Regions from separate parts of the Halobacillus sp. SY10 genome, predicted to be linked through region 1. Evidence: riboswitches for the same ligand, from Rfam matches in the RefSeq annotation. Region 1 holds a riboswitch; each other region holds the start of a gene.
What was found. A riboswitch is a leader RNA that binds a small molecule or an ion and turns the genes downstream of it on or off. The one in region 1 is predicted to bind S-adenosylmethionine.

Region 1 (4,909 bases):
AGGAATTGGCATCTTACTTCTCATGTATCTACTAAGTCAATTCACAGAATATAGACAGGCTGCTTTTACTAAGCCCTTACACCTTAACCATGTATTGCATAACACATGAGTGTTAATCCATCGGAAAAATGTAAACAAAATAATTTAAAAAGTGCTCTAATCCTATATTTCCAGCAATGGCATTCGAAGGTTTATTTGTCTCCTCACAATCCCAGTATGGAATCATCCCTTTATTTATACAGTCTTCCACAAAACAACGGGCTGCCTTCTGCCCCACTTTCTTCCCCTGATGATCCTCCAGCGTTTCTATATCTATACCGTGAACATTTTCAGCTACAAATCCTGAAAAACATAAGCTCACAATTTTGTTTTGATAAACGATCCCGTAACCCAGCCCCTTTTGAAAAAACTCCTGAGGAGAAGTCCAGAATTCTAATATTTTGGATCGTAAAAATTCTATGTTTTCCAGATAATTGTCCGTATTGTCATAAAGTTCTTTATTCATTTGAAATGCTTGATAATGCCCGCTAATTGAAGGGACATTGTGGTCTTTCCTATGACTTCTCTCCAACTTATAAATGTTCTGATTTGATTTCTGCATGCTGCGATGTTCAAATACTCTCTCTATCGTCTTCTCCCATCTGGGATGATGGCCAATAGCAATAAAATTGTTTATCTTCAGCTTCCTCGCTTCTGGAAAAATCACCTGATCGATAAAATCATTGATATGGTTATTAAACCTCTCATTTTCTTCATCTCCTATAAAGAAAAAACCATCATGATTCCCCAACCAGATCAGTCCTGTGTTAGGAGAAGTGGTATCATCTACAAAAATCCGACCTGGGTTATTCCCTTCAATTACCGCTTTAACTTCTACATGTCCCTCTTCATTTATTAACTTTGTGCATTTAAAGAATTCGGTTTTATCAAGTTCACCAATCATTTTTGACTCTCCCATCGGAATGACATGATTCATTCAATGATCCCAGCCTCTCACAACATTTCTTGTTAAATATCAAAATATGTAGTTGTAGTAACCCCAAATTTACTAGGTCAGCATGAAAACATAACCGTTGCCATTGAACATCACTTTGACTGCGACTCATCATTGGGTCAACCTCTATACGGAATTCATAAAAGCTTTAAAAATGGAAGGCCATACCTATGACCTTCCATTCAATTCTAGTTAGAGACTATTGGTTGATAAAATCTACAAATTGCTCTGCTTCTTCTCTCGTATAATCACCAGCAATTTGCATGGAATCACGATCGATGACTTTTCGAATAGTTGGAGAGGCTATTTTCTCATCTCCTAAATAAATATACACCTTCTCATGGAGGTGATTCTCTGTCATCTCTTTAGGTGTATCACTATTCTTAAAGTTTACATTCACAAGTACACGGTTTTGACCCTCTTGAATACTTGCTTCTTCAAAATCCGAGGAAGACACCAGAACATTTCCTTCCTGATCTTGAATGGATACATCGTTGAACTCGAGATTGACATTTTGCTGACAACCAATGAGCAGAAAAAGCGCTGCCAATGCTGACACAATCAGCTTCATTCTATCCCTCCCTTCATAATAGGATCGTTCCGGAATTCTAGTTATCTATACGGATGGTTCTGGGTAAAGTTTCAAACAAAGTATAAAAATTACAGACATTTCTGCTCCTCTTGCTCTATCCGACGATTCTAAATGGAAATTTCGTTTTTGTCTTGCAGGCAATTTCAGAAAAATTCAACCAAACTTTTTCTGAAAATTCCATTGATTCTTACTTCATTTTCCTGTATTGTAAATCGCAAGCGAAATATTAAAATCTAATTTTCAACATGAATGTTCAATTGGGTCCCTGATCGAGGCATACGTCTTTCGTAAAGGGCGCAACTGTTTTTCTAAAAACTACATAAGAATAAAACTTATCCAGAGAGGTGTAGGGACTGGCCCTTTGATACCTCAGCAACCAGCCATTGGCACGGTGCTAACTCCAGAAGGTAGTAGTGATACCTTGAAGATAAGGAGACTCTTTATACATAAAGGACCCCCTTATCCAAGGAGGTCCTTTATTTTTTTGAAGAAGAATGACCGTGGGGCGCAATAGGATTCAAACAATTCCAGCCCATACCAGATTGAAAGTCAGCGTGTCTCTGTAAAAAGGGCATTAGCTTTCTTATAAATGAATGACTCTTAATAAAAGGAAAGGTTGTGGAATGAAATGAAACGATCATTAGAACAAAGATTACAGGATGGACCCGTTATTTGTGGAGAAGGCTACTTATTTGAATTGGAGCGCCGCGGCTATTTACAGGCCGGATCCTTTGTACCTGAAGTAGCCCTGGATAACCCCCAGGCACTAAAACAGACGTATCGTGACTATATGCTTGCAGGCTCCGACGTCGTCTTAGCCTTTACCTATAACGGCCACCGCGAAAAAATGAGAATCATTGGCAAAGAGGATTTGTTAGAGCCGCTTAACCGTCAGGCCATCCGTCTAGCCAAAGAGGTTGCCGAGGAACACCCTGAGGAGGAAGCACTCGTAGCTGGGAACGTTTCCAACACGAACCTGTTCAACCCGGATGATCCGGAAGCAGTTGAAAAAACGAGAAGCATGTTTGCGGAGATGATCGGCTGGTGTAAGGAAGAAGGCGTAGACTTTGTGAACGGCGAAACCTTCTATTACTATGAAGAAGCACTGATTGCTCTCGAAGAAATCCAAAAACAAGATCTCCCTGCTGTAATCACATTCGGTCTGATGGGCGAAAACATTCTGCGAGATGGCTACGAAGTAGAAGAAGCCTGCCGCTTATTAGAAGAAAAAGGCGCTCTTGTAGTAGGGATGAATTGCTTCCGCGGACCAGCGACAATGCAGCCGTATGTAGAGAAAATCCGTAATACGGTGGACGGCTATGTAGGTGCTCTTCCCATTCCTTACCGCACGACGGAAGAACACCCTACCTTCTTCAACCTTCCGGACGGAGGCTGTGCTTGTACACTTCCAACGGAAACAACGTTCCCAACGTCCCTGGATCCGCTCTACACGAACCGGTATGAGCTTGCTGAGTGGGCTAAAGAAGCGCACAGCATTGGTGTAAACTACCTCGGACTCTGCTGTGGAGCTTCTCCGGCTATGCTTCGTGAAGTAGCAGAAACCGTCGGCCGTACAGCCGTTAACTCCACGTATTCTCCGGATATGAAAAAACACTTCCTGTTCGGCAGTGACGACACGCTGCAGGATCACATTACAAATTATAAGACGAAAGCATAACTCAAACGCCTGTCCCAAAATAAGGACAGGCGTTATTCATAGATTTTTTCGAACGTGGCAGGTATCGGGATCTTTTATTGAAATAATCGAAATCAAGATAGACCAGTGATCCCTCCTATACTCTGGATTTAGAGTCATATTCAGGGTAGTCACTATACTTATGTAATAAGGATGATTGCTCTTTTATGCAATAGGTAAGTGCTTGAAGTTACCGCCGGACTTTTCGCCTGCTGCAGCCAAGGGAAAACCTCTTATTACTCCTACACTACGAACCTAAACTAATCTAAGCTCTGTTCTTTGGGGAATATTCACATACGATTCAACAAAAATAATGATACGAGGAATTAAGGCAGTTTATACAAATTGGTTCAAAATACCACTTGAAGAGGAAAAGGAGAGGGTTTTGGAGTATGAGTAGATAAAGAAAAGGATTCGAGAGGAAAGCAATTTTAAAGAAAAAAGTAAGGATTGGAATAGTAAAAATCTATTTAATTCGCTGATTGATACGATCCAATCCTTCTACTTTCGCTTTTTCTACATTCAATTCCCTTTTTAATAAAACATTTTCTGCTGTCATCCCTGCTAATATAGAAACTCCAATAAGCGTTCTTAATGCGTCTGGCTCAGAGATTATATAGGTAACGGCGAAAACTGAAGCTGCCGCCCCAATAAGGAAGTCAGCCAGGAATCCTAAATAAATCCCCTTGGGACGGGCTCTTTTTTTAGGGAAGATCAACACTTTTCCATTTCTCATTAAATGAGAGACAATGCCTGTCATCCCTCCAATACACCCAGCAAGAATTAGCGTATTCATAAGAAATTTTCCCCCTAGACTAAAAAAGCGGCTGTTGGTAGAAACTTAGAAACATACGCTACTATGCACTAAATCCTCAACCAAGCTCGCCGCTCCGTTTAAGTCTGTTATTTTTTTAAAAACAAATGTGCTACTATAATGAACACCTTAGCTACAGTTTACACTATTATTATCAGAAAATAAATACTATTTTTCAAAAAAATGTCTGCAATAACAACTTATGTCAGCTTAGACGATGGATTTTATTTAACCATTCATGGATCTGATCTTCATAATACTTGACTTCCTTTTTCGATGTAGAATCAACTAAATCCTTTCTTAATTGTTGATATTCTTCCAATTGGGGCTTCGTTATGGGTAGCTCATCGGTTGATTGAAGATTGTCTAAGTACATTTGGATTTCTCCAAAATAATAGCGGCTTTCCTCTATCGATACAGCATTTTTTAAGGATTTCATAAGATCGTCATAGGTTTCTTTTTCTTTTTCGTTCATCATAATCAATCGTCGGCACCTCCTCTGGATTTTACTGCACGGGCGCATAACACTGAAAAGAAAATACTACGAAAAAGCAAGATTACCTTCTAAAACTAAATGTATTTTGTCATGAACACCGATTTATACTTCATACCCATTATACAAGATTTTCTAACGGATATTGTTAGTCCCTTACAAATTTTCTCACCTTTTAAATAACAAGCTGTGAATTCAAATGAATAAAAAATAAGACTTCCCTAATAAGGAAAATGAACCATATATAGAATGTTACTTTTAAATGTGTCCCCACCCTTACCCGTATTTTGTATGTAATAGAGATTCACCATATAAATGAC
Region 2 (4,909 bases), 390 kb from region 1:
AACCATTCTTACTGTAGCAAGAGAGACTGCCGAAGCATCTGCCGAGATTGCTGAAAAAGAAGATGACTTCATTCCATTCATCGAAGGAGTCGTTCAAGCAGCGAAAAAATCATTGAAGCATACGCCTGAACTGCTTCCAGTATTGAAGGAAGTGGGGGTCGTGGATAGTGGCGGTCAGGGCCTTGTCACGATTTATGAAGGTTTCCTAGCCAACTTAAAAGGGGAAGAGGTTCCTGATCTTGATGATACAGTATCGATGGATGACATGGTCAACGCTGAACACCACAAGTTAAATCAGGATTTCATGAATACAGAGGATATTGAATTTGGCTATTGCACAGAATTCATGGTCAAATTTGAAGAAGATAAACTTGCTGAACATCCATATGATGAAGAAGCCTTCCGTAATGAGCTCAGTGAAATGGGAGATTCTCTGCTTGTCGTTTCTGATGAAGACTTGATCAAAGTCCATGTCCACGTGGAATATCCAGGTGAAGCGATGACCTTGGGGCAAAGATACGGCAGTCTTGTCAACATGAAGATTGAGAATATGCGTGAGCAGCATACGTCGATCGTTGGTGACAAAAAGAAAGCCAAGCCCAAGTCAGAGGAAAAAGCAGAGTACGGAATCGTGACAGTAAGCATGGGAGACGGAATCAAGAAGTTGTTTGAAAGTCTTGGAGCTACTGTTGTTATCCAAGGTGGACAAACCATGAACCCGAGTACTCAAGATCTTTCGGAAGCGATTAAAGAAGCACATGCAAAACGAGTGCTTGTCTTGCCGAATAACAAGAATATCGTCATGGCTGCTGAACAAGCGGCAGAATTAGCGGATGTAGAGGTGGCTGTCATTCCATCGAAAACGATTCCTCAAGGGATGAGCGCCCTTCTAGGGTTCAACCCAGAAGCGGATCTTGATGCGAATAAAGAGGAAATGCAGAGCCTCATGGCTGAAGTGAAGACAGGGCAAATTACGTACGCCGTCAGAGATACACAAATTGATGGGTTGGACATTTCCAAAGGCCATTTCATGGGAATCGCCGATGGCAAAATTTCCGCCACAGATCAAGATGCATTGACGACTGCTAAAACGTTGTTGAACCAAATGATTGACGAAGATGAAGATGAAATTCTGACCATCTTGACAGGTGAAGAAGTCGACGAAAAAGATGTAGCAGAACTTGAATCATTCATAGAAGAAACGTATGAAGATCTAGAAGTGGAAATCCACAATGGTGGACAGCCGATTTACTCCTATATCTTTTCAATCGAATAAAACGTGCAGGAACGCAGCTCTTGGGGCTGCGTTTCTTTTATGCTTGTTTTCGAACCACCTTGACTCGAAGATGGTTTCGAATAGAAAAAACAACAATCAAGAGATAGCCGGATAGCAGACAAGTGTACACAAACGTTAAGATCGAATCACTGACTTGGATCGAAGAAAGTAAAGTCCTCGTATTTGTAAGTATGATAAAACCTCCGGCTAATACTCCAAGAACAGAAGAGGGGAGGGTTTTGACAAGCCAAGCGGCAATGGGTGCTGCTATGACACCACCGATAACGAAAGATGAAATGAGCAGCCAGCTGAACTGGTCATGCCCTAAAAAAATCAAAAACCCAGCCGTTGCTGAAATCGTTACCAGAAATTCGCTCGTATCCACTGTTCCAATGACTTTTCTTGGAGCAATCCCTGATTGAGAAAGAAGCGCAGGTGTATTCACAGGTCCCCATCCACCCCCTCCGACACTATCCAAAAAACCCCCGGCAATTCCAAGTGGCAAGAGGAAACGTTTGTTTACAGACTTCTTTTCTTTGGTATGTGTTTTTTTCGAAAGGTATAGGAAACGAAAAATGATATAAATCCCTAGTGTGAGTAGGAATATGGATATGTAAGGTCTAATGAATTCCCCTGATATATAGCTTAAAAATGCCGCACCTAAAAAGGCACTGATGGCTCCAGGAACTGCGATAATCATGACAAGGCGTTTATCTACATTGCCAAATTTATAGTGGGAAAAGCCTGAAACAGCCGTGGTGGCGATCTGAGACATATGGATGGAAGCGGATGCTACAGCAGGAGCAAGTCCATAGGATAAGAGAATGGTTGATGAGCTAAGCCCAAACCCCATGCCGAGTGCACCGTCCATCAGTTGAGCAACAAACCCAATGAGTGCGAAAATCGTTAGTTTTTGCAAAGTGTACCACTCCTTTTAAAAAGTCCAATGTATAGTAAAGTATTTTTCATTATTCCTATGCATTTACTTGGTTTTATAATCAAAAAAAACTCCCCCGTCTGAAAGAAGGGGGAGTGATCCGCACCTTATCTTTCAGCCTTCTGGCTGCTGGAATGAGCACCTTCTTAAAGGTTGCTGCGGGATCGTCAGACCAGTTTCCTCCCCCGACTCTTCATAAGGATCGTATGAATATTTTTAGAATAATTCTAAAACTAACGGACATGGATTTGTTTGTCAAACATATTTATTAAAAAAGCAGAAAAATTATAATTTTTCAAAAAAACATTGACATCTGTTGAAAAGGAGCATAAGATTTGTATCAACTTGTTTTTCAAAAAATTTCATACCTTTTCTTATCTAGAGAGGTGGAGGGACTGGCCCTTTGAAACCTCGGCAACGGGTCTGATGATGTATACAGATACTGTGCCAATTCCAGCAAGTGGTGAACGCTTGAGAAGATAGGGAGAATGTAGTTTACATGTATTTGTAAAAGCCTTTCTTCTTATCGTGAAGATAGGCTTTTTTGCTTTTAAGAAAGGAGGAGGAAATGAAACCATCACTCATCACATATCAATCATTTGAAAACCCATTTGAGGGTGATCCACCGAAGGGCGACGATACAAAAGGAGCAGCGGAAGTCATTCGCTGGGCATATTCTCAGTATAAGGACATTGCGTATGCCTGTAGTTTCGGAGCCGAAGGTATCGTTCTCATAGATTTGATTTCGAAGGCTCAGCCGGATGCCGAAGTCGTTTTTCTTGATACAGACCTTCATTTTCAAGAAACTTATGAGCTTATTGAAAAAGTAAGAAAGAGATATCCGGCACTAAACATAACGATAAAGAAGCCTGACATCAATCTGGAAGAACAGGCAGAACAATTCGGATCCGCCTTATGGAAACGGAAGCCGGATCATTGTTGTTACATCCGTAAAATAAAACCGCTCGAAGATGCCCTCAGCGGGAAAACAGCGTGGTTGTCGGGGCTGAGGCGTGAACAATCCCCTAGCCGACAAAAAACAAACTTCGTCAATAAGGATGAAAGATTCAAATCCATAAAAATATGTCCGTTGATTCACTGGACATGGGAAGACGTATGGCAATATATCCGACTAAATGGGTTGGATTACAATGAATTACACGATCAGAATTATCCCAGTGTCGGATGCATTCCATGTACGGCTCAGGCAGCCGATGATGGGAGATCAGGAAGATGGAAAGGGTTCAATAAATCCGAATGTGGTTTACACACAGCGGAGCCTTTGGAAGAGGAAAATTCATGAAGGAGGAATTTGCATGTCAATCATAACCCCGCACGGTGGAGAACTTATAAACAGATGGAAGGAAAAAAGACCGGAGGAGCTGCCGGAAGATATCATCGAGCTTGATTCAATGGCCTTAAGTGATGTCGGTTTGATTGCGAATGGTGCTTATAGTCCATTAAAAGGATTTATGAACAAGGACGACTATGAATCTGTTATCGATACGATGAGGTTGAAAGATGGCACTCCATGGAGTATTCCTATAACGCTCCCAATCACAGAGTCACAGTCCCGGACGCTTGGAAGGAAAGCGCAGTTGGTCAAAGACGGGGTTGTATATGGAACGATTACGATAACTGATCGATTTAAACCGGATAAGGAAAAGGAATCTCAAAACGTATACTTAACGACAGAGCCTGAGCATCCTGGGGTGAACAAATTATACAACCGACCAGATTGGTACGTAGCAGGCGAAATTGAGGTCTTTCAAAAACCTCCTTACGAACATGGAAAAGCTTTTTATTTGGATCCAGAACAATCGAGGGAGCACTTTCAAGAACTCGGGTGGAAAAAGGTCGTCGGTTTCCAAACAAGAAATCCTGTCCATAGAGCTCACGAATATATCCAGAAAGCTGCACTGGAAACGGTGGATGGATTGTTTTTAAATCCTCTTGTGGGTGAAACAAAAAGTGATGATATTCCCAGTGAAGTCCGAATGAAGAGCTATCAAGTCCTTCTTGATCAGTACTATCCAAAAGAAAGAGTCACATTGGCCGTTTTCAATGCAGCGATGCGGTATGCAGGGCCAAGGGAGGCGATCTTTCATGCAATCGTCAGAAAGAATTTCGGTTGCTCTCACTTCATAGTCGGCCGCGATCATGCAGGTGTAGGGGATTATTATGGTACGTACGATGCGCAGAAAATTTTCAGCCATTATGAAGATGGGGAGCTTGGGATCACGCCACTTTTCTTTGAACATAGTTTTTATTGCAACGCTTGCGAATCGATGGCTTCCCATAAAACCTGCCCCCACGACAAAGAACATCACATGATCTTGTCAGGGACGAAAGTGAGAGAGCTTTTGCGAAAAGGAGAAAAGCCACCCAAAACGTTCAGTCGCCCTGAAGTGGTGGACGTACTAATCGAAGGAATGCAGAAGGAAACAGTGGAACAGAAGGGGTGAAAACAATGAGTGAAAATCTTACCTGGCATGAGACATCCGTTGGCAATGAAGATTATCGTAGAAAAAATGGGCACCAAAGTGGTGTGCTCTGGTTTACAGGACTCTCGGGCTCAGGTAAATCAAGCATTGCCAACCGATTGAACAAGGTGTTGTACGAAAAAGGCATCCAAAGCTATTTACTCGATGGCGACAATGTGAGACATGGACTGAACGCAGACCTCGGATTTTCGG
Region 3 (4,909 bases), 1.3 Mb from region 1:
AAGCATGCACCCATACGACCACATTTTTCTTGACACCTTTGGCTCTTGCTGTCCTAATATAGTCAGCTCGTATGACTTCCAACATGGCTGAACGACTCATTCTTGCAATCATGGCTGCTGAAGCTGTACCTAGTGTGATTGCAGGAAGTATCAATTGCTTCATCCCTTCGATCGTCCAAAATGGCGCATTCAGTCCTCCAACCGGTAACCATTGCAGCTCCACAGAAAAGATCAAAATCAACATGGCTCCTAACCAGAAGTTTGGTATCGATATTCCCGCTAAGGCCACTGTAGTGCTGGAGACGTCAAACCATGAATTTTGTTTGATAGCCGAGATGATTCCGGCCGGTACTCCGATGATTACAGCAACAACCATACTTGCGACGGCTAGATTCAACGTTTGTGGAAAACGGGTAACAATCGACTCAGAAACAGATTGATTGTTTTGGAAAGAGTATCCCAGGTCCCCTTGTAAGACTCCTCTTATGTAATCAAAATATTGAACCATTACAGGTTTATTGAGTCCCAGCTCTGCTCGGATTGCTTCAAGATCCGACTCCGTAGCAGTCGGCCCTCCTATGATAGTCGCTGGATTTCCGGGAGCCAGGTGCATACTCATGAAAACTAGAAAAGAAATTCCAAACAGTAATAAAACCAATTGAAGTATCCGTTTCACAATTAAACCAAGCATTTCATCCCTCCTCTTTTAATAAATCACTTGAAAGCGATCGACTTCGAAAACCCTCCGCAAAATAATGAATAACCATTCACAGATTTCGAAAGTTAATCAAAAACGGATTTTTAATTAACAAACGGTTTTTCGTTGTAGTTGAGTATAATCCAATATTCAGAAAATTAAAACCCCAAATGACAAAATTATTGGAATTTTTTATTTTCTCTACGGGTTCTCCCTGCTTTGTTTGAATGGGGACTATTTTAGTGGTAAAATTTTTGAAGGCTGAGCTTTAGTCGAGAAGTGAGGTGGAAGTTATGCAGGAAGACGCTTCGATGAAGATTGATGAAGTAGATAAAAAAATACTGGAATTATTGATTGAGGATGGACGCCTTTCCTATACGGAGATTGGGAAAACTCTCGATTTATCCCGTGTTGCTGTTCGTTCACGCGTCAACCAGCTGATTGACTGTGGCATAATTGAAAAGTTTACAGCTGTGGTCAACAGTGAAAAAGTCGGTAAACAAGTTTCTGCTTTTTTCGAAGTCGACTGTGAGCCCCGATCCCTCGTTGAGGTAGCCGAAAACCTCGCGAACAATCCTTATGTCGCCAGTTGCTATCAAATGACAGGACCAAGCACCTTACATATGCATGTGCTCGTCAAAGACTTCAAAGAGCTTGAATCTTTTATTAATAATGAATTATACGCATTAGAAGGAATTACCCGTGTAGAAAGTCATACGTTATTACGCCGGTTTAAGAGCAGGAGCGGCTTGAAACTATAAAAAAGGCAGGTTATCCACAAATGGATAACCTGCCTTTTTTATGAAATAGTTAATGATATGATGGTAATTCCAAAAAGCATAACAAAACATCTCAATTTATGTATGAAAAATTTAAATCAAATCCGTAAGGTAAGTGCTATAAAAACGTAGGCTTGCGCGTTATCAACTTGTAACGTTTCAATCACTAATTATTTGTTAATAAGAGTGTGATGATCTACCTATTCATATAATAATCTCTTAGAACTACTTAACTAAAAATAACGCAGCTCTTTACTAAACAAAAGAGCTGCGCTTTCCTCCTAGTTTTTTTCCGCCTAGAGTTAATATAATTTAAGAGTTGAACGAACAAAACAATTATTGCTTATCATTAAATCCATATAAATACTCCACCAACTTGCCAAATTCATCATCAGAGGAACACTCAATTTGTAGATCAATAAAGGTCATCACAACTTCTTCATCTTCAAACGGGAAATGGCTGTTATCTACATTGGTTAGGATGTCCCGCTTGGATAATCCCTTTTTAAGTAAAACATCAACGGCCTGCTTCATCGAAGATACTTCTGCCATGTGTATGCCCCCTTATTTGATATCTTTCCTCACTTCTAAACTCTCTTGTCAGGTTCTTTTGACTGTTAGTAATAGCGAGGATGACAAGAGTTAAATTCTTGTACTAAATATTTACTACACTATTGATCCAAATTCCTGCTCCTCCTAGAAAAAACGACTTTGCAATTATGAGTAAACCTAGGTGGTAATCAAAACATAAGTCTTCAAAAACATAAACACATTTATAACCTAAAAAGATACGAAATACTAGTGAAAACCACTGCTGTTAAGCTATCTATTTGTTTTCTCATACGTTTGAGAGCATACGCTAAATAAAATAAATTTTCACACTTTTCTACAAAATTTATTGACACCTGCGCTTTGCCTTGCTAACATGGCACTTAACCAAATAACGAAAGAACATCTTATCCAGAGAGGTGGAGGGACTGGCCCTGTGAAACCCGGCAACCGCTATATTCATAGCATGGTGCCAAATCCTACTGAGTGAACGCTCAGGAAGATAAGAGATTTACATAATCTCTAGCCTCTCTATCACTGATAGAGAGGCTTTATATTTTCCAATTGAATACTTATTTCTTATCCAGAGAGGCAGAGGGACTGGCCCGTTGACGCCCGGCAACCATCAAGCAACCGCTTGAAAAGGTGCTAATTCCTGCAGGAGATGATCCTGGAAGATAAGAAGAGCCAAGAGCCCTCTTCTTATTTTTGTGAAGAGGGCTCTTTCTATTTTTAAAAAAGGAGTGGCTACATAGATGAGTATCGTACTTTTAGATGGCATTCGAACCCCGTTCGGTAAATGGAAAGGGGCCTTGAAAAAGAAATCCGCAACAGAACTTGGATCGCACGCGTTAAACGCGTTAATTGAGAAAAATCCGATAGCCAAACAGGCGGATGGTGTGCTGCTTGCCCAAGTGATCCAGGCTGGGGGCGGCCAAAATCCTGCCAGGCAAGTCGCTTATAAGGCAGGGGTGGAGATCGATACACCTGCCATCACATTGAACAATGTCTGCTTAGGCGGGATCGCTACCATCGCAGATGCTTCCCGAAGACTGCAATTGAATGAAGGAGAATTATACGTCGTCGGCGGATTCGACTCGATGACGAACGCACCTCACACCGCTCCTGTACGGGCTTCTTCAGGACTCGGTCATAGCATGCTGAAAGACACCTTACTAAACGACGGTTTATGGTGCGCCTTAACGGATGTATCGATGGGTGCACTTACCGATGAGAAAAACCGCTCCTATGAAATCAGTCGAGAGGAACAGGATGAATATGCCGCTCTTTCCCAGCAGCGAGCAACAGAGGCTCAAGAAAAGGGATGGCTGCAGCCGGAAATCGCTCCTTTTTCATGTTTGCTTGAAAAAGATGAAGGCGTACGCAAAGGAACGACAGTAGAGAAGTTATCCAACCTCTCCCCCGCCTTTTCCAACGAAGGCACGATTACGGCAGGCAATGCTTCTCAAATGACAGACGGGGCAAGCGTTGGGATCGTTACCACGAAAGAGAAAGCAGAATCACTCGGTCAGGATCCGTTGGCGGAAATCATCGATTGGTCCGAAATTGCCGGGCCAGATCCAAGTTTACAAACGAAACCATCGCAAGCCATCCAAGAATTATTAGACAGACATCAATTGACGACGGACGATATCGATCTGTTTGAAATCAATGAAGCGTTTGCCAGTGTGGTGATCGCCAGCTGCCGGGATCTTGATATCGATTATGACCGCGTCAATGTTAACGGTGGTGCGATCGCTCTTGGTCACCCTTTAGGTGGCACTGGATTCCGACTTGTTTTGACTCTTGCCCATGAACTCAAACGACGTGGCGGAGGAAAAGGCATCGCTTCCCTTTGCGGCGGTGGCGGACAGGGCATGGCCCTCTTCATTGACGTTCCTCATTCATGACTCGAAAGGAGACAAATCCAATGACTACATCGATTACAGCTCAGCGTTCCCCTTATCTTTGGGAACCAACGAGCGAAAGAATAGAACAATCACATATCAAAGCTTTTGCTGAATCTACCGGTCAGCCGCTTTTTCCATATGAACGGTTCCATCGCTGGTCCGTTTCCCACCTTTCTGAATTTTGGTCAGCCGTTTGGGATTATTCAGGAATTATCGGAGAGAAGGGTGACCGTGTGTTTATCCCTGGACCTTCGATGCCTGATAGTACATGGTTTCCGGAAGCACGGTTGAATTTCTCCGAAAACCTCCTGCGCGGTTCTCTTGATCGGACCGTGGCCTATGAAGCGAATGAGACAGGGGTTCATCGAAGCATTACTTTAGAAGAATTGAGGCAATCCGTAGCTAAAGCCCAGGAAGGGTTAAAACAGTTAGGTGTGCAAAAAGGCGATTGTGTCGCCGGAGTCACGACGAACGATATCCAAGGGTTGGTCGCTTTACTTGCAACCACTTCACTCGGGGCAACCTGGACCTCCTGTTCCCCTGACTTCGGCACGAAAGGAATCGTCGATCGCATTGGTCAGGTGAAGCCGAAGGTATTATTTGCTGCAACCTCTTATCAATATAAGCAGAAATCATTCGATATCGTGGACAAAATCAAACAGACGACAGAGCACTTGGATGGACTATCTGCACTCGTCACGTTCGGAGGCGAAACTTCTATAGAAGGACTCCAGTCTCTCTCCTGGGATGAGCTTTGCAACAATGATGCAGTAGAGCCGTCGTTCGAACCCGTGCCTTTTGACCACACCTTATATATTTTATATACATCAGGAACGACGGGGCTGCCGAAAGCGATCGTCCATTCGGTCGGCGGGACGCTCCTGCAACATGTCAAAGAACACCAGCTGCATTGCGATGTCCAGCAAGATGATGTGTTGTTCTGGTACACCAATACCGCCTGGATGATGTATCCA
Region 4 (4,909 bases), 900 kb from region 1:
GTCTTTAACCTTCTATTGGTACCCGAATTGCGGTACGTGTAATAAAGCAAAAAAATGGTTGGATGAGGAAGGGATTGACTACGAATCTGTACATATTGTCAATAATCCCCCTTCGAAAGAGCAGTTAAAGAGCTTTATAGCTACTAGTGATAAGCCTGCAAAAAAATTCTTTAACACTAGTGGGAAAAAGTATAGAGAACTCAACATGAAGGAAAAGCTAAAAGAAGCAGAAGAAGGCGAAATGATTGAGTGGCTTGCATCTGATGGCATGCTGATTAAGCGGCCTATCCTTACCGATGGTGAAAAAACAACGGTAGGGTTCAAGCAAGAAGAGTTTGAGAACGTTTGGTCTCAGTGAGCACATTATTGGGAATAGAAGCCTATAGCTTTTATGTTTATATTGGTTGTTGAACTATAATTATTATTTGGAGGTAATTGAAATGAGCGTACCTAAAGATCTGCGTTATTCTGAAGAACACGAATGGGTGAAAGAAGAAGGGGAAAAAGTAAGAGTCGGCATTACTGAATTCGCGCAATCAGAACTTGGGGATATCGTATTCGTAGAACTTCCTGAAGTCGGGGATGAACTAGAAGCGGATGAGCCATTTGGCAGCGTAGAATCTGTGAAGACTGTCTCTGAACTTTATGCCCCTCTTAGTGGTAAAGTTGTGGAAGTAAACGAAGACCTGGAAGACAGTCCAGAGTTTGTCAATGAATCTCCTTACGATAAAGCTTGGATGGTTGTTGTTGAGCCAAGTAACAACTCTCAAATCAACGACTTGATGACCCCGGAAGAATATGAAGCAATGATCGATGAAGACTAAGGATAGTGCATTGGACAGGCAGGGCTTTAAGAAACCTTGTCTGACATGATCACGTTTGATCTTAATCATGTTCAGACCATGCCTGATTGGCATGGTCTGTTTCTATATAGTAGGTGATGAAGATGGATGGAGAACGAATCGTCATTGTTGAAGGAATTACAGATAAGAAGAAGTTGAATAAAGTTCTTGATGAAGAGATTGAAATCATCTGCACCCATGGTACTTTAGGAATCGAGCGGATGGAAGAAATGATTTTTGATCATAACTTAGATGATCGGACCGTGTATATTCTAGTGGATGAAGATGACTCTGGCTACAAATTAAGAAAACAATTGATGGAAGAGCTTCCTCACGCTGAGCATATCTACATAGATAAGGCTTTCAGGGAAGTAGCAGCTACGCCGGAACCTGAATTGGCAAGAGCCTTACTCAGTAGACATTTCAATGTAAAGTCGATCTATTTAATATAGGAGGATGGCTGTGGAGGAAATAAAAACAACAGAAGTAAAGAAGTTCTTCGAATCTCCACAAACGACCCTCACCTTCGTTCATAGCCCTTTTTGTGCAACTTGTCACCTAGCGCGTCAAATGCTCACAACACTGGAGTCTGTATTTGATCGAGAAGTTTTTAAGGAAATGAATGCTTCTCTGCACCCTAAATGGATGCAGCATTTTAAGATTAAAAGTGTTCCATGTCTGCTGGTTACGAGGGGCGGGGAGGTAGAGGAAAAGATTTATGCTTTTCATTCTGTCTCCTATATGTATGAGAAAGTGGTGGGTTTTGTTGAATAGTGTATGTATTTCCCAGGAAATGACCACTACTGTAGAATTTAAAAATTCTCTAAAAAACTTATATGTAATGTGGAAGAGTTCGATAATGAAAAAGACAGCAAAGACTTTCCGGAGTCTTTGCTGTCTTTTTGTTATGAATATCATACGATTTCTCCTAATTTGCTTACAATATCTAAAAAGGAGGACTGATCGCCAAAATTCGCATGGATCTCTCCTTGTTGATTAATGATGATGGTGGAAGGAACGCCATCACAATTGTACAAGTCATAGACGTATCGTCCTTCGTCAGAAAGAGTTGGTTGTGTTAAAAACTTTTCCTTGAATTCGATGCCTTCCTCAATTTTCCGTTCCCTTCCAGTTACATTGATCGTCATCATTTTTACTTTGTCATGGTCCATCGTTTTGAAAAGTTGTTCTTTCATAGGTAAGTCTTTCCCACAATCTGGACACCAGGAAGCCCAGAAGGTCAAGACAATAACTTTCCCTAAGTCCTCTTCAAGTTTATAAATGGAAGAGTGGTTGTGGATGTAAGGTAGTTCAAATAAAGGGGCTTGTTTACTCAATGTCATTCTCCTTTTTATCAGGCGAAGGTTATGGATTGACGCTTATATATTTCCCATGCTAACATAATTATTAATTTCATATCGACATCTTCACTTATCCAGAGTGGCGGAGGGACTGGCCCGACGATGCCCGGCAACCGGCAGGTAAACTGCACGGTGCTAAATCCTGCGAAGTCTTTGACTTTGATAGATGAGAAATGTAAAAGCGATGAATCTCTTCTATTAAAGAAGGGATTTTTTTATTGTGTCAATCGAGTGAATATTCGATGTTTTTGTATGGAAGATGTAATCATTTCTTTAGTTTTGATCGACTTTATTTTTCTGAACAATCTGTTTATGAGTTGACACAAAATTCTTACGGTGCTACAATCCATTATTGTACTACTTAAACGAATTAAAGCGATAGTAATTTAATAAATTAAAATCTCTTATCCAGAGTGGCGGAGGGACTGGCCCGATGATGCCCGGCAACCGGCAACACTGTTTTGCTCAGGTGCCAATTCCTGCAAAGTATTAAGCTTTGACAGATGAGAGAACAGATTTTTAGGTATGATTAAAAAAGCCACTCTGTTCTCATTACAGAGTGGCTTTTTTTGAAGTGGAGGGAAAGCAGCATGATTACAATTAAAGGACTATCAAAGATATTCCACACGAAAGATCAGGATGTACGAGCAGTGGATGATTTAAGTCTTAATATTAACAAAGGGGAAATTTATGGAGTGATCGGATATAGTGGGGCCGGTAAAAGTACATTTATTCGCTTACTGAACCGTTTGGAAGATCCCACAGAAGGAAGCATTCTTGTCGATGAGCAGGAACTTACTTCATTAAGCAAAGGAAAATTAAGGTTGGCCAGACAAGAAATAGGAATGATTTTCCAGCATTTCAATTTACTTTGGTCACGTACCGTTCATGATAATATCGCTTTTCCACTGGAAATTGCCGGGATCCCTAAAGCAGAAAGGCAAAAACGTGTCGATGAATTAATTGAATTGGTCGGGTTGAAAGGCCGGGGAGGTTCTTATCCATCCCAATTGAGCGGTGGACAAAAGCAAAGAGTGGGAATAGCCAGAGCGCTTGCAAACAATCCGAAAGTTCTTTTATGTGATGAGGCCACATCCGCGTTGGACCCTGAGACCACGGATTCGATTCTTGATCTTCTTGTGGATATTAACGAAAAGCTTGGCCTTACAATCGTTCTGATCACACATGAAATGCACGTCATTCGCAAAATCTGTCATCAGGTGGCGGTTATGGAAGAAGGTAAAATTGTTGAACAAGGGGAAGTGTTGGACGTTTTTCTTCATCCTCAAAAACCAGTCACGAAGAAGTTTGTGGATCAAGTGATGGGAGATCCAGAAAAAGAAACCTCCTTGCAATTGATCAAAGATAATTACCGGTCTGGAGAAATTATACGCCTTCACTTTGTCGGAGAAAGTACAAATCAGGCACTGATCAGTGATTTATCAAGGAAGTTTGAATTAGACGTCAACATTCTACATGGAAAGATTACCCAAACACAAAAGGGTGCATATGGAACAATGTTTGTTCAATTTGATGGAGACGAAAAAGAAGTCGAGCGTGCCATTGAATATATTGAATCAACATCTGTTGAAGTGGAGGTGAATCCACATGTTTAATGAATGGTTCCCGAACGTAAGAATGGAAGACATGATTACAGCTACAAATGAAACCTTGTATATGACGCTGGTTTCTGTCGCTGGGACATTCGTTTTAGGTTTGCTTTTGGGTCTTCTCCTTTATTTGACCGGACCTGGGGGTCTTTGGGAGAACAAAACGTTGAATTGGATTACTGCTTCCATTGTTAACATATTCAGAGCAATTCCGTTTATTATTCTCATTTTATTATTGTTCCCGTTTACTGATTTTCTGCTGGGCACCATTCGAGGGCCACAAGCAGCATTGCCTGCCCTGATTATTGGTGGAGCGCCATTCTATGCCCGGTTGGTGGAAATTGCATTGAAAGAAGTCGATAAAGGTGTCGTGGAAGCAGCAAAATCTATGGGAGCTAAATACTCGACCATCATTTTTAAAGTATTGCTTCCGGAATCGATGCCAGCTCTCATATCTGGGATAACCGTAACAGCTATCGCATTGATTGGATACACCGCCGTAGCCGGTGCAATCGGATCTGGCGGTCTTGGCGATTTCGCTTATTTTTATGGGTTCCAAAGAAGTAACTTTGATGTTGTATTCATTTGTACTATTTTAATCATTTTAATTGTGTTTATTTTCCAATTCATCGGAGATGCCATCTCACGAAAATTGGATAAAAGATAAAATAAATAAAAGGGAGAGAATGAATAATGAAAAAACTATGGACGAGTTTAATCGCTGTATTGCTTATCCTTGTTCTCGCAGCTTGCGGGTCATCGAATGAGGAAGAAAATGCATCAGGATCTGAAGGTGAAGAAGGTGGAACAAAGGAGATTAAGGTAGGAGCTACCAGTGTTCCACATGCTGAAGTTCTCGAGAAAGCAAAACCTATGCTTGAAGAAGAAGGAATCACATTAAAGATTGAAGAATATCAGGATTACATTTTACCGAACCAAGATTTAGATGAAGGTCGTATTGACGCTAACTACTTCCAAACGATCCCTTATATGGAGACCCAAGAGGAAGAGAAAGGGTATGACTTTGCAAATCTTGGTGGGATCCATATTGAGCCTATCGGAGTTTATTCTCAAAAATATGAAAACCTGGAAGAAG

Region 2: linked by a shared signal. The riboswitch ahead of ACJA3J_RS09915 (phosphoadenylyl-sulfate reductase) and the one ahead of ACJA3J_RS11885 (homocysteine S-methyltransferase family protein) in region 1 are both predicted to bind S-adenosylmethionine.
Region 3: linked by a shared signal. The riboswitch ahead of ACJA3J_RS18350 (acetyl-CoA C-acyltransferase) and the one ahead of ACJA3J_RS11885 (homocysteine S-methyltransferase family protein) in region 1 are both predicted to bind S-adenosylmethionine.
Region 4: linked by a shared signal. The riboswitch ahead of ACJA3J_RS16555 (methionine ABC transporter ATP-binding protein) and the one ahead of ACJA3J_RS11885 (homocysteine S-methyltransferase family protein) in region 1 are both predicted to bind S-adenosylmethionine.

What each region holds. Positions count from the first base shown of each region.
Region 1 covers NZ_CP174345.1:2,328,478-2,333,386, forward strand. The annotation lists gene ACJA3J_RS11870 (hypothetical protein) at 1-109, shown strand, start outside; gene ACJA3J_RS11875 (GNAT family N-acetyltransferase) at 113-943, opposite strand; gene ACJA3J_RS11880 (SecDF P1 head subdomain-containing protein) at 1,194-1,565, opposite strand; SAM riboswitch class I at 1,916-2,020, shown strand; gene ACJA3J_RS11885 (homocysteine S-methyltransferase family protein) at 2,215-3,264, shown strand; gene ACJA3J_RS11890 (DUF4257 domain-containing protein) at 3,749-4,078, opposite strand; gene ACJA3J_RS11895 (hypothetical protein) at 4,302-4,580, opposite strand.
Region 2 covers NZ_CP174345.1:1,935,067-1,939,975, forward strand. The annotation lists gene ACJA3J_RS09905 (DAK2 domain-containing protein) at 1-1,276, shown strand, start outside; gene ACJA3J_RS09910 (sulfite exporter TauE/SafE family protein) at 1,314-2,195, opposite strand; SAM riboswitch class I at 2,318-2,415, opposite strand; SAM riboswitch class I at 2,585-2,699, shown strand; gene ACJA3J_RS09915 (phosphoadenylyl-sulfate reductase) at 2,782-3,516, shown strand; gene sat (sulfate adenylyltransferase) at 3,530-4,678, shown strand; gene cysC (adenylyl-sulfate kinase) at 4,684-4,909, shown strand, end outside.
Region 3 covers NZ_CP174345.1:3,597,469-3,602,377, forward strand. The annotation lists gene nikB (nickel ABC transporter permease) at 1-691, opposite strand, end outside; gene ACJA3J_RS18340 (Lrp/AsnC family transcriptional regulator) at 1,009-1,458, shown strand; gene ACJA3J_RS18345 (hypothetical protein) at 1,813-2,028, opposite strand; SAM riboswitch class I at 2,430-2,534, shown strand; SAM riboswitch class I at 2,602-2,709, shown strand; gene ACJA3J_RS18350 (acetyl-CoA C-acyltransferase) at 2,781-3,935, shown strand; gene ACJA3J_RS18355 (acetoacetate--CoA ligase) at 3,956-4,909, shown strand, end outside.
Region 4 covers NZ_CP174345.1:3,225,806-3,230,714, reverse strand. The annotation lists gene ACJA3J_RS16580 (arsenate reductase family protein) at 1-358, shown strand, start outside; gene gcvH (glycine cleavage system protein GcvH) at 441-824, shown strand; gene ACJA3J_RS16570 (toprim domain-containing protein) at 947-1,294, shown strand; gene ACJA3J_RS16565 (thioredoxin family protein) at 1,299-1,616, shown strand; gene ACJA3J_RS16560 (TlpA family protein disulfide reductase) at 1,757-2,179, opposite strand; SAM riboswitch class I at 2,271-2,376, shown strand; SAM riboswitch class I at 2,605-2,713, shown strand; gene ACJA3J_RS16555 (methionine ABC transporter ATP-binding protein) at 2,794-3,819, shown strand; gene ACJA3J_RS16550 (methionine ABC transporter permease) at 3,812-4,480, shown strand; gene ACJA3J_RS16545 (MetQ/NlpA family ABC transporter substrate-binding protein) at 4,507-4,909, shown strand, end outside.